DNA from 4 places in the Alteromonas sp. W364 genome. Region 1 is predicted to be linked to each of the others. Evidence: predicted binding sites of a transcription regulator. Region 1 holds the regulator's gene; each other region holds the start of a gene.
What was found. The regulator sigma-54, encoded in region 1, starts transcription at its own class of promoters, with help from an activator protein. The targets are predictions, from matches to a motif close to GTTGGCACGNNNNTNGNNT.

Region 1 (3,214 bases):
TTTTACATGATCGTTGGGCTCGTACCTATCGATAAAGGTGAAATTTTCATTGATCAGCTAGATTTATCAATTCAGCCCATGCATGAGAGAGCAAGACACGGTATCGGTTATTTACCGCAAGAAGCTTCGATTTTCCGGAAACTAACGGTATATGAAAATCTAATGGCTATTTTGCAAACGAGAAAAGAACTCACAAAAGACCAGCGCGAGCAACAAGCCGATGATTTAATGGATGAATTTAATGTGAATCATATTCGAAACAATCTTGGGATGAGTTTGTCAGGCGGGGAGCGGCGTAGAGTCGAGATCGCGCGAGCTTTAGCAGCAAATCCTAAATTTATTTTGCTCGATGAACCCTTCGCCGGTGTTGACCCAATTTCTGTTAATGATATAAAGAAGATAATACAACAATTAAAAGAACGTGATATTGGTGTATTAATAACTGACCACAATGTTCGAGAAACCCTCGATGTTTGTGAACAAGCGTATATAGTAAGTCATGGCGAACTAATCGCCTCAGGCAGTGCTGAGGAAGTTCTCAGTAACCAAAAAGTGCGAGATGTTTATCTCGGTGAACAATTTGTCTTATAGGTATTCCGTATCATGTTTAGAATTCGGCACGTCTCGCCGTTAACATTAGGTCAAGGGCATCAATGAAGCCTTCATTGCAGTTAAAATTCAGTCAACAACTTACGATGACGCCTCAGTTGCAGCAGGCGATCAAGCTATTACAGTTATCTACGCTAGACCTGCAACAAGAAATCCAAGAAGCGCTTGACTCAAATCCCTTATTGGAAATTGATGAAAGTGAACACAATAATGACAAGCAGTCAGAAGAGAATAGTGCAAACGATAGAGAGCAAGCTGATTCTAGCGACCTCAATTCGGCAAATTCTGACAACATCGATAGTCATGACGCCTTAGAAAACAATCAACTCACTGATGATTTACCGATCGACAGTTCATGGGAAGAATACCTCAGTTCGTCTTCTGCACCAGCAACGATGACAGGTGGCTCAAGCCCCGACGACGACTACGTCTTTCAAGGTGAGACCTCAGAAAATATCCAAGACCACTTAATCTGGCAGATGGAATTAACGCCCTTCTCTGATATTGACCGTTCTATCGCTATCGCAATTATCGACAGTATCGACGAATCAGGCTATTTAACCGTCAGTTGCGAAGACATTTTGGATAGCTTACAAAACGAAGAGATTGAGCTTGATGAAGTGGAATGTGTTTTAAAACGCATTCAAATGTTTGACCCTATTGGCTCTGGGTCCCGCTCACCTCAAGAATGCTTGCTGGTGCAACTCAATCAGTTTGCTCCCGACACACCTTGGGTCGCTGAAACTAAACATTTGCTAAGCGAACACAGTGATTTACTAAGTAGTAAAGACTACCGCACTTTAATGCGTAAAACGAAGTTGAAAGAAGACCAACTGCGTGAAGTGATGCGTCTGCTACAAACACTCAATCCCCGTCCTGGGAGTGAGATAGCAACCAAAGAGCCGGAATATGTCATTCCAGATGTCACTGTGCTCAAGAAAAACGGTCGCTGGGTTGTTGAATTAAATAATGATTCACTGCCGCCATTAGTGGTTAATCAAGAGTATGCGGCCTTAAGTAAAAGTACAAAAAATTCGAACGATTCCCAATTTATTAAGTCTCATTTACAAGAGGCGAAATGGTTTATCAAAAGTTTAGAAAGCCGCAACGAAACACTCCTAAAGGTGTCTCATTGTATTGTGCAGCAACAAATGGGCTTTTTTGAACACGGCCCAGAAATGATGAAACCGATGGTACTAAATGACGTAGCTGAAATGGTGGATATGCACGAATCGACTATATCTCGAGTTACCACACAAAAGTATATGCACACGCCACGTGGCATTTATGAGTTAAAGTACTTTTTCTCTAGCCATGTTTCTACTGAGTCTGGAGGAGAGTGTTCATCTACTGCGATAAGAGCATTAATTAAGAAGTTAGTGGCTGCAGAGTTACCTAGCAAGCCATTAAGTGATAGCAAGATTGCGCAATTGTTAGCTGATCAAGGTATTCAAGTTGCACGGCGGACAATTGCGAAATATCGAGAGTCTCTCTCGATTCCCCCGTCGAACCAAAGAAAAAGTCTTTTATAAGACGACATTAGAGGACGTAACATTATGCAAATTAATCTAACAGGTCACCACGTAGATATTACAGATTCACTCAGAGCATATGTCGATACTAAGTTTGAGAAGTTAGAACGACACTTCGACCATATCAGCAACGTACACGTGGTGTTAAACGTCGAAAAGCTGAGCCAAAAAGCAGAAGCTACTGTGCATTTAAAGGGTGACGTTGTTCACGCAAATGCCGAGCATAATGACATGTATGCAGCCATTGATGGCCTTATCGATAAACTAGACAGACAGGTTATTAAACACAAGGAAAAACTAAAGCGACACTAGTTGCTTAAGAGTTAATATGATCATATCTGATATCATTTCTTTAGACCGCACTGAATGTGCGGTCGATTGTCACAGTAAAAAAAGAATTTTCGAAGTCATCAGCGAGATTGCGGCCAGAGAAAACCCATCATTAGCACTTGGCGATATACTCGCGAGTATAGTGAGCCGAGAAAAAATGGGCAGCACAGGTATTGGAAATGGCATTGCCATTCCTCATGGCCGTATCGACGGCATAGACGATATCGTAGCTGTTGTCGTCACGAGTGAAGAACCTATCGACTTTGACGCTATAGACGACAGACCCGTTGATATTTTCTTTGCACTATTAGTACCATCAGAGCAAACAGAAGAGCATCTTCAGACACTTTCTTCTATTGCACAAAAACTCAGTGATAAAGAAATCGTGAAAACGATTAGAAAAGCCACAAGTAAAGACCAAATAATCGCAGCGCTAGCATAACCAAAACCTAGAATAAGGGGCTCATCATTGAATCTAATCATCATTAGCGGACGCTCCGGTTCAGGCAAATCAATAGCATTGCGCGCCCTAGAAGACTTGGGCTACTACTGCGTAGACAATATTCCGGTCAGCTTACTCCCCACGCTAACGCATACCTTGGCCGATGAGAATGAAAAAGTAGCCGTTAGCATCGACGTACGAAACATTCCCAAAATGGCTAACGAAGTGTCTGAAATTGTCGACTTCTTACCAGATATTTGGGAAGTGACTATTTTATATCTGGATGCAAGTGACGATGTAC
Region 2 (3,214 bases), on a different contig from region 1:
TATCAGGTCACACCGGTTGATTCAGCTGAAAATGCGATGGTCAAACTGGGCAGTGCGTCGTTTGATTTGGTGGTGAGCGATATTCAGATGGGTGGCATGAGCGGCCTGTCGTTGTTAAAGAGTGTGAAAGCAAAATACCCTAAATTACCCATGTTGTTGATGACTGCATTTGCAAATATTGACGATGCAATTCAGGCAATGCGCGATGGTGCAACCGATTACTTATCGAAACCATTCGCTCCTGAAGTATTATTGAACTTAGTTGGGCGTTATGCGCCGGCACAGAAAGTTGAATCTACAACACCGATTGTGGCAGATCCATCAAGTATTCGTATGCTAGAGCTGGCGCGCAAAGTCGCCAAATCCGATGCCACTGTGATGGTGCTAGGACCAAGTGGTTCAGGTAAAGAAGTGTTATCGCGCTACATCCATGATCAAAGTCGTCGTAATTCATCTCCATTTGTTGCCATCAATTGTGCTGCAATTCCAGAAAACATGCTAGAAGCCACGCTGTTTGGCTATGAAAAAGGTGCGTTTACAGGTGCGGTTCAAGCTTGTCCTGGTAAGTTCGAACAGGCGCAAGAAGGCACCTTGTTGTTAGATGAAATTACTGAGATGGACTTAGCTTTACAAGCTAAATTACTGCGTGTTCTACAAGAGCGCGAAGTTGAGCGCTTAGGCGGTAGAAAAACGATTTCCTTAAATGTGAGGGTTATAGCGACGAGTAATCGCGATCTAAAACTTGCAGTAGATGAAGGGAAGTTTAGAGAAGATTTATACTATCGATTGAATGTGTTCCCTATCACTTGGCAGCCACTCAGTCAGCGTATTGGCGATATCATCCCATTGGCGAAACATATGATTCAGCGTCATGCTTCTGCGCAAGGCATCGTGGTGCCCGATATTACTATGGCGGCCCAACATAAGCTGATGCAGCATACGTGGCCGGGCAATGTTCGTGAGCTAGAAAACGTTATTCAACGCGCATTAATTTTGTCTGAAGAGGGCAATATAGACAGCGACGACTTGATGATTGAAGCGACGAACAACGTAGAACGTACCACAAGTACACATTTTAATGCTGAGACTGAAGAAAATACCGACGCTGTCGATAACAATTTATTAGGGTCAGAACTTCGTTATCAAGAACATCAGATCATTCTGGATGCTTTACAAGCTTTTAATGGCAAGCGTAAAGACGTTGCAGAAAAGCTGGGCATAAGCCCAAGAACGTTGCGCTATAAGTTAGCAAGAATGCGTGATTCTGGTATTGAGGTTCCGAACTAAGTCCATTTTTAAGTACGATTTCCCAATGCTTGTTTGTAAGCAGTAAAGACAGGATGTCATCCCTATTATGCCGCTAGCCTTTAGCGGCATTTTTTTGTCACTCACTTTCTTATCCCAAATATATCACTAAAGCCTTGCCTGTATTGCGCTACAAGCTAGTTCATGAAGTTGGCACTGTTATTGCAAAATCCACATCAATCGTCGGTATTAGGCCGCAGAAATTCAAAATAATGACACAAGAGGCATTGTGATGGACATTAAAGCAAACTCAATTTATCAGGAAATGCAGGCAATGATGGGGGATATCAAACCTATTCAGTCACCTATTCAATCTGGTATGCCAGCGGGCTTGGGAAATACTTCAGGTGCGCAATTCTCAGATATGTTGAGTCAAGCAGTAAACAATGTGAACGATATGCAGGCGACCTCTCGTGAAATGCAAAAGTCATTTGATATGGGCAACCCCGACCTCAGTCTAGCTGATGTCATGATTGCCAAAGAAAAGGCGGGTATTGCTTTTGAAGCAACCATGCAAGTACGTAACAAAGTACTTGAAGCCTACAAAACTATTATGAATATGCCGGTTTAAGGAACTAAGTCGTGGCTGAAGCAGCAAGTACAGAACTCGCACTATCCGATAATCTTGATAACGGAGATGATGCAGTAGAGTCAAAACCCAGTTTGGTAGACCAGTTGGGTACTACTGAGATGGTTAGACAAATTACCTTGGTTGTTACCTTAGTGATTTGTATCGCCATCGCCTTTTTCGTGTTTTTGTGGTCAAAAGAGCCGACTTACCGTCCTTTGGCTCAAATGCCTACTCAAGAGCTGATTGAAACGCTTGATTATCTCGACCAAAACGAAATTCAGTACAAGCTAGAAGGCAATACAGTTTATGTCGTTGAGTCACAATTTAAAGATGTGAAGTTCGGCATGGCGCGCAACGGTATTAGTAATGAAGCGTCCCAAGGCACTGATATTATCATGCAAGATATGGGCTTTGGTGTGAGTCAGCGCGTTGAAATGGAGCGTTTGAAGCATGCTCGCGAACAACAGATTGCACGTACAATTGAAGACATGAATGGTATCGGTAGAGCCAGAGTGTTGCTTGCTTTACCCAAAGAGAACGTGTTTGCCCGCAGAGAGAAAAAGGCAAGCGCAACGGTTGTGGTAACCGCTCGCCGTGGCAATGTGATTTCGGGAGAAGAAGTTGACTCTATTGTTGATATTGTGGCCAGCGCTGTGCAAGGCATGGAGCCTAGTAGAGTCACCGTCACCGATAACAATGGGCGTTTATTGAATTCGGGATCACAAGATGCAGGTGCATCGGCTGCCAGAAAAGAATATGAGTTAGAGAAAAAACGTGAATCAGAATATATGGAAAAGATAGACTCTATTCTGATCCCTGTATTAGGTTTGGGTAATTATACAGCACAAGCCGATGTTACCATGGACTTTACTGCGACTGAGCAAACTCAACGTCGCTATAATCCAGACTTGCCCGCTGTGCGCAGCGAAATGATTTCAGAACAAAACAATGTTGGCAACGTAATTGCGGGCATTCCCGGGGCTCTCTCGAATCAACCGCCATTAGATGCCAACATCCCAGAAAATGCGGGTGGTGGTGCTAACGGTGCTCCTGTCCCAGGAAGTAACAGTAAAGAATCAACCCGTAACTACGAATTAGATACAACGATCAGCCACACTAAAAAGCAAAGCGGTGTAATTCGTCGCCTTAGTGTTTCTGTGGCTGTGGACTATACTTCAGCTACAGCTGAGGATGGTACCGTATCAATGACACCTAAAAGCCAAGAGGAACTGTTAAATATTCGTCGCTTGTTGCAAGGCGGTATTGGTTTTGATGTGACTCGCGGAGACTCTTTAGAGGTGGTTAGCATTCCATTCAATCGAATTGATTTGGGTGCGA
Region 3 (3,214 bases), on a different contig from region 1:
GGAAGTTGCAAACGCATATGCTTCTGTCCGTTGACGATGGCGTCATTTCAGCGATAAAGCACTTAAATGCGCCGCCAGATAGCAACGCATATGATATTGAACTTGCTGGGCTGGTGAGTCCAGGGTTCATTGACACTCAAGTAAACGGTGGCGGCGGCGTATTGTTTAATCATGAGCAAAGTGTGCAGGCGCTCGAAACCATGATGAACGGGCATTCTCAGTTTGGTACAACAAGCATGCTACCAACCTTGATCACCGATAGCACCCAGACTATGCAGCAAGCAGCAGATTCTATAGCGCAAGCAATTCGGCAGGGTATCAAAGGGATTGCTGGGATTCATTTTGAAGGGCCTCATCTGAGTGTCGCAAAGCGAGGCATCCATTCAGGTCAACAAGTACGCCCCTTATCAGATACCGAAATGACGATAGTCACCCGCAAAGATATAGGGAAAGTTATCTTGACCGTGGCTGCAGAGAATGTCACCTGTGACCAAATTAGAGAGCTAGTATCCGAAGGTGTGATTGTGTCACTCGGGCATTCTGCGGCAAGTCTTGAACAAGCTATTTCGGCTATTGAAGCAGGTGCGACAGGCTTTACCCACCTTTATAATGCGATGTCTGGTTTAACAGCAAGAGAGCCTGGCTTAATTGCAGCTGCACTGCTGGATGAGCGAGTGGTGTCTGGTTTGATTGTCGATATGCACCACGTCCACCCCTACAATTGCAAACTGGCACTGCATACCATCGGTGCTGAGCGTTTAATGTTAGTCACTGATGCTATGGCGCAAGTTGGCTCTGACATAGATATCTTACCGTGGCTCGATTCTACAATCACTCGTCATGGTGACAAACTGACACTGGAAGACGGCAGCATTGCTGGCTCATGCTTGGATATGGCCTCCGCAGTACGCAATATGTTTGCACACGTTAGTCAGGACTTACCATCAATTTTAAATATGGCCAGTCATACACCAGCGCGCTTTCTTGGCTTTGATGACAGAGGCGAAATTGCAGTGGGCAAAAACGCAGATTTCGTTTTGCTCGATAATAACCTGTCTTGTGTAGCAAGTTGGATTGAAGGCAAGCAAGTGGCTGGTGAATTACAAGCTTAATAAAGCATTCTAAAATACGACTCTATGATGACTATCGTCAGGCACGCTTACTTTTGATGCACTTTTGTTCCGTGATGGTGCGTTTTCTCATTGCTTGTGATTATCTATTTAGCTAACTATCTGTAAAGCATGGTAAATATTTTTTGGCACTGCTTTTGTATAGCTTTCTGTAAGTAGTGAGCGCAAAAAAACATGCGCCTAAGCATCTTTTAGCGTGAGTACTTGCTTTTAGCGTAAGTACTGAGCGCTGTAAAAAAAGAAACATACAATTTATGACCCACCAATGCAGGTGAGTCGCATTGGCAACGAAGCCCACAGTAGACTGTAAATCTCTGTGGGTTTTTTCGTTCTAGAGGAAACAGAAAATGGCAGAGCTAAACGACACTAGTATTCAGACAATCCCCAAAGATGACGTACTCGTTATCGGTAATGGTATGGTTGGACATCATTTTGTCGATCAACTTCGCGCACAACACCCTGAATGTAGCATTCGAGTGTTGTCAGGTGAACCCAGATTAGCTTACGACAGAGTGCACTTATCTGAGTTTTTTAGTGGTAAGACAGCAGATGATCTGGCCATGACAAGTGCTGAATATTATCAGGACCTAAAAATCTCATTCCATATCGATGCTTGGGTTCAAGAAATTAACAAAGAAGCCAAAGTAGTGACTACCCGGGATGGACAAAAATACGCTTATCAAAAACTGGTGCTAGCAACAGGGTCTTATCCTTTTGTCCCACCGATACCGGGAAATCAACAAGAGCATTGCTTGGTGTATCGCACCATTGAAGATTTAGAAGCCATTCAAGCTTCAGCGAATGTCAGTAAGGTAGGTGTCGTTGTTGGTGGTGGTTTGCTTGGCTTAGAGGCTGCTAATGCCATTAAGGAAACTGGATTAGAAACCCACGTTGTGGAATTTGCCCCACAACTGATGGCTGTGCAATTAGATGCGCCGGGTGGTCGCGTGCTTCGCGACAAAATCAATGAATTGGGCGTGAAAGTTCACACACAAAAAGCCACCACAGAAATAGTGCCCGGGGAAGATTGCCGATATCGCATGAACTTCGCAGATGGCTCGCATTTAGAAACAGACATGATTTTATTTTCTGCGGGTATTCGTCCTAGTGACGCCCTCGCCAGAGAGTTCGATTTGTCTGTGGGAGAAAGAGGCGGCATCGAAATAAACAACTTCTGCTTAACCTCCGATCCAAGTATCTACGCAGTGGGTGAATGTGCGCTTTGGCAGCAACGTATTTTCGGCTTGGTTGCGCCTGGCTATACCATGGCTCGCGCAGCGGTATCTCATATTTTACATGGCGACTCCCCAGACACGCTCGCTTTTGAGGGGGCTGACATGAGCACGAAACTAAAGCTAATGGGCGTTGAAGTGGGTTCCATTGGCGATGCGCATTCAAATACCGAAGGCGCTCTCTCTTATACTTATGAAAATCAGGCTTTAGGTGTTTACAAAAAGATTGTTGTGGATGCCGAACAAACTACCTTACTTGGCGCTGTGCTAGTGGGTGACACTTCAGATTACGATACTTTATTACAATATGCCTTGAATGGGATTAGCTTGCCAGAGTTTCCTGAGTCCTTAATTCTTCCTTCAACGGGAGACAGTGCGCCGGGCTTAGGGGCCGATGCATTGCCAATGACAGCCACAGTGTGTTCTTGCCACAATGTCTCTAAAGGTGATGTCATTGCTGCTATTGACGAAGGAAACTGTGACTTAGGTAGTGTCAAAAGCTGTACGAAAGCCAGTTCTGGATGTGGTGGTTGTGCAGCATTGCTTAAAAACGTGGTAGATAGCGAGTTGGAAAAGCGCGGCGTAGAAGTGAAGAAAGATATTTGTGAGCATTTTGCCCATTCTCGTCAAGAGCTCTTCCATATTGTGAAAGTAGAAGGTATTCGTACCTTTGAGCAACTGATTGGAAAACATGGCAATGGTTTGGGATGTGAAGTGTGTAAACCAGCCGCTGCATCAATTTTTGCTTCGGTTTACAACGAATTTGTTCTCGATAAGTCACATATCGGATTACAGGACACCAACGATACCTATTTGGGGAACATGCAAAAAGACGGCACTTATTCTGTTGTT
Region 4 (3,214 bases), on a different contig from region 1:
ATAGGTGATCGCAAGCTTAGAAATGGCAGTGATGATTTCATCGGTGTAGGTCGCTAGATGCCAAATTGCATCAATTGAACTATCTGAGTCAGCTAAGCCCATTAGCGGCGCATTGAAAAACTCAGGAAACAATGCAACATCACACGAGTAATCAGATAAGGCATCGACGAAGTATTCTACTTGCTGAAGCAATTCACCAACATTTTCAAAGTAACGCATTTGCCATTGAACACATCCAATACGCGCTGACTCTTTAACACCATTAATAATAGATGGCTTCTCTGCATCGTAGTATATGTTGTGCCACTGCAATAACGTTGCATAGCCACGTGACGCTTTATCTTCCGGTAAATAGGCCTTTAAAATTTGCTTCACTTCGAAGCCATTAGAAATTTGAAAGGTCAGGATAGGATCGAAAATGTCCTTTGATTTAACTTTCTCAATATATTCGTATGGAGTTAGTTCGCTAGAATACTTTGAATAATTAGGAATGCGACCACCGGCCATAATAGACTGAAGGTTCAGGTTGCGACAAATCTCTTTGCGCGCCTCATACAAACGTCGGCCTAAACGCAAGCCTCGGTAGTCATTCGATACGAATATATCAACGCCATAAAGAACATCACCTTTGGGATCGTGCGTGGTTAAGTAAGCATCACCGGTAATTTGATCGTAAGTGTGCTTGTCACCAAATTTGTCATAGTCAACAATCACAGCAAATGCTGCGGCAACAACTTTACCCTTATCTTCTATGCATATTTGTCCATCGGGGAAGGTATTGAGTTGGGCTTGGTATTCGCGTAATTTCCAAGCGCCACCAACGTGTTGATACACGTCATCCATTAACTCTTTAATGTCGTCGAAATCGTCGAGCGTTAAATGGCGAAGTTCTAATAGGTGTTCACCCTCACCTGCATGACTCATGTCTTGACTCATAAAATCCCAAATTAGCTTATAGAAGCTCTTATGTTAGAGCAAATTGTGCTGAACTCAAGGTTTGTTAGAAGTCTGCTTGCTCAAATCAATAGTAAGTGACCTTTCGTATTTTTTTCGGCTTGGCTGTTGAAAGGTAGATGTCATAGACTCGTGACATGTCTAGCTCTAATTCCGTTGCGTATGTGTCTTCACCTACGGGGTAACTCTTTACAACACGAGCGCCTCGAATAACGCCTTCCACCGAGCTTTTTAACTGGTTGTTTGTCAGGATCAAATTTGCTAACTCTTGCTCACCGTCAACTTTTTGGCCATAAACTTGTTCCGCCAATTCGCGGTAGGCGTCAAGTTTTGATGCCTTTATCGCCATCAGTGTTTTGGTAGAATCATCCGACGCCAGTTGTGCATCTATTGGTGCATAACCCACAGCACTGAGCACAGGATAAGATTCAGGCTCAATCGTTTCCCATTCCACATGCTTGGTAAACATTGAGCTACAGCCCGACAAAGCGGCGACAGCGAAAAGCATCATCGCGCTCATTAGAAGCTGTTTTTTATTTGGTAAATAGTTCGTATACTCTTGCATGGTTGTTTCCTACTGCCTTGCTTTGTTGTTTTAGCAGAGTCTATCTAGTAGCTTTTCTTAATAGACGCTGTATTCATATGCTTCGTTATTGAGACACTAAGCAATAAGCGAACCAACTATTTCAGATTAAACCTTCAAATCCTCTAAATGTGCCTTATGGCATATAACTTGTATAGCCAAAGCAATAACACTGTTTTTTGACAGTATCAGTTTAGTCTTAGTTGTCTTGCAGAGACTCATAAATGCAATGCAACCTTGAACAGCATAACGTTGAGCACATTGATATGAAAACACCTTGGTACACTATTTTTGGGTTTGTTCTTTTGTCACTTAGTTTTAGCCACACAGCTAAGGCGGCCTGGTTCTCAGCCACTGGGCAAGCAGCTATTCTAAACGGTGATAAAGTGGCTGCTAGAGAACAGGCAACAGAAGAAGCAATTAAGCAAGCCTTATTGTTTGCTGGCGCATCTGTGCGAAGCGTACAACAAATGACGAACGGCCTACTGATGGATGATCATTTAGAGATTCGCTCTAGTGGTGAGGTAAATACGATTGAGCTTATTGAAGAGGTATATGAAGATGGCTATGTCACCGTATCTATTCGCGCAGATATCTTTTCACAAGAATCACAATGCAGCGCAGCCGATTATACCAAGCGTATTGCAACTACATATTTCCCTTTACGCTACGGTGCACAAGCTGCGGATGGCCAGCTACATACTTTCGGTGAAGCGGCAGCAATGAAGCTTCAGGAGACATTTGCGGCTATCACAACAAGTCTTACCGTCTCTGATGTAGAACCGTATATTCTAAATTGGCATACGACAAATCAAGCAATGCAGGCCGTCAGACTGGCAGAAAAAACGGATGTTCAGTATGTATTAGCAATTACCATTGATGACATTAGCGTAGAGCGCAATCAATCGAATGCGTTTACGTTTTGGAAGGGTGAACAAGCGGTGCGAAACCTTGCCTATAGCATCACGCTATTGAACGGTGCTTCAGGTGAAACCTTGATGAGTAAGCAATATCGACTATCAGAAGCTTGGGAGTTTGATCGAACGAAGACCGTTGACGTGCATTCCGATCAATTTTGGCGAAGTCGTTTCGGTCGTGCTGTTTTAGAGAGCATGCAGCAAGCAGCAGTCGACTTAGAAGAATTTGCCATGTGCGAGCCAACTATGGGCAGAATTTTGGCTGTAGCAAATAACCAACTACAAATTAACCTTGGTGAAAACCAACAAGTGAAAGCTGGAGACCAACTTACCTTATTTAGTGTAAAACAAATTCAGGACAACTTTGGTCAACAATATAAGCAGTTTGTGTTACACCCTACTCCTCTTGTTGTGACACAAGTATTTGCTGAAACAGCCACGGTCACTAGCCGAGACCGAAGCCTTTTAGGTAATATTCAAGCAAATGATTTTGTTGCTAGGCAATAATCGTCGATTGATTTGACGCTTCATTTATTCTGTAAGCTCAGCAGCACAATGTCGGTAAAACGCACCGACTTGTTTTGATTCATAAAGTAGCACAAAATAAGGCTTTGCCCCTCCACCCCTTAGTTTAACTGGATAAAACGAGGACCTCCTAAGTCTTTGATACAGGTTCAAGTCCTGTAGGGGTGGCCAGTTTTTGTTTATCGTAACCTATAACTTACTAAACAAGCCGATGTTATATTTGTCGGTTTGGGTA

Region 2: fliE (flagellar hook-basal body complex protein FliE) is a predicted target of sigma-54. The motif match lies at 1,455-1,473, and genes of this name have one in related genera.
Region 3: nirB (nitrite reductase large subunit NirB) is a predicted target of sigma-54. The motif match lies at 1,255-1,273, and genes of this name have one in related genera.
Region 4: RM556_RS07530 (LPP20 family lipoprotein) is a predicted target of sigma-54. The motif match lies at 1,618-1,636, and genes of this name have one in related genera.

Annotation. Positions count from the first base shown of each region.
Region 1 covers NZ_JAVRID010000006.1:235,598-238,811, forward strand. The annotation lists gene lptB (LPS export ABC transporter ATP-binding protein) at 1-591, shown strand, start outside; gene RM556_RS11770 (RNA polymerase factor sigma-54) at 654-2,141, shown strand; gene hpf (ribosome hibernation promoting factor) at 2,166-2,453, shown strand; gene ptsN (PTS IIA-like nitrogen regulatory protein PtsN) at 2,470-2,913, shown strand; gene rapZ (RNase adapter RapZ) at 2,941-3,214, shown strand, end outside.
Region 2 covers NZ_JAVRID010000004.1:130,708-133,921, forward strand. The annotation lists gene RM556_RS07810 (sigma-54 dependent transcriptional regulator) at 1-1,287, shown strand, start outside; gene fliE (flagellar hook-basal body complex protein FliE) at 1,538-1,876, shown strand; gene fliF (flagellar basal-body MS-ring/collar protein FliF) at 1,888-3,214, shown strand, end outside.
Region 3 covers NZ_JAVRID010000003.1:148,004-151,217, reverse strand. The annotation lists gene nagA (N-acetylglucosamine-6-phosphate deacetylase) at 1-1,112, shown strand, start outside; gene nirB (nitrite reductase large subunit NirB) at 1,478-3,214, shown strand, end outside.
Region 4 covers NZ_JAVRID010000004.1:68,516-71,729, reverse strand. The annotation lists gene RM556_RS07535 (bifunctional GNAT family N-acetyltransferase/carbon-nitrogen hydrolase family protein) at 1-936, opposite strand, end outside; gene RM556_RS07530 (LPP20 family lipoprotein) at 1,022-1,474, opposite strand; gene RM556_RS07525 (flagellar assembly protein FlgT) at 1,762-2,961, shown strand; tRNA gene RM556_RS07520 (tRNA-Arg) at 3,075-3,150, shown strand; partial or broken gene RM556_RS07515 (hypothetical protein) at 3,190-3,214, shown strand, end outside.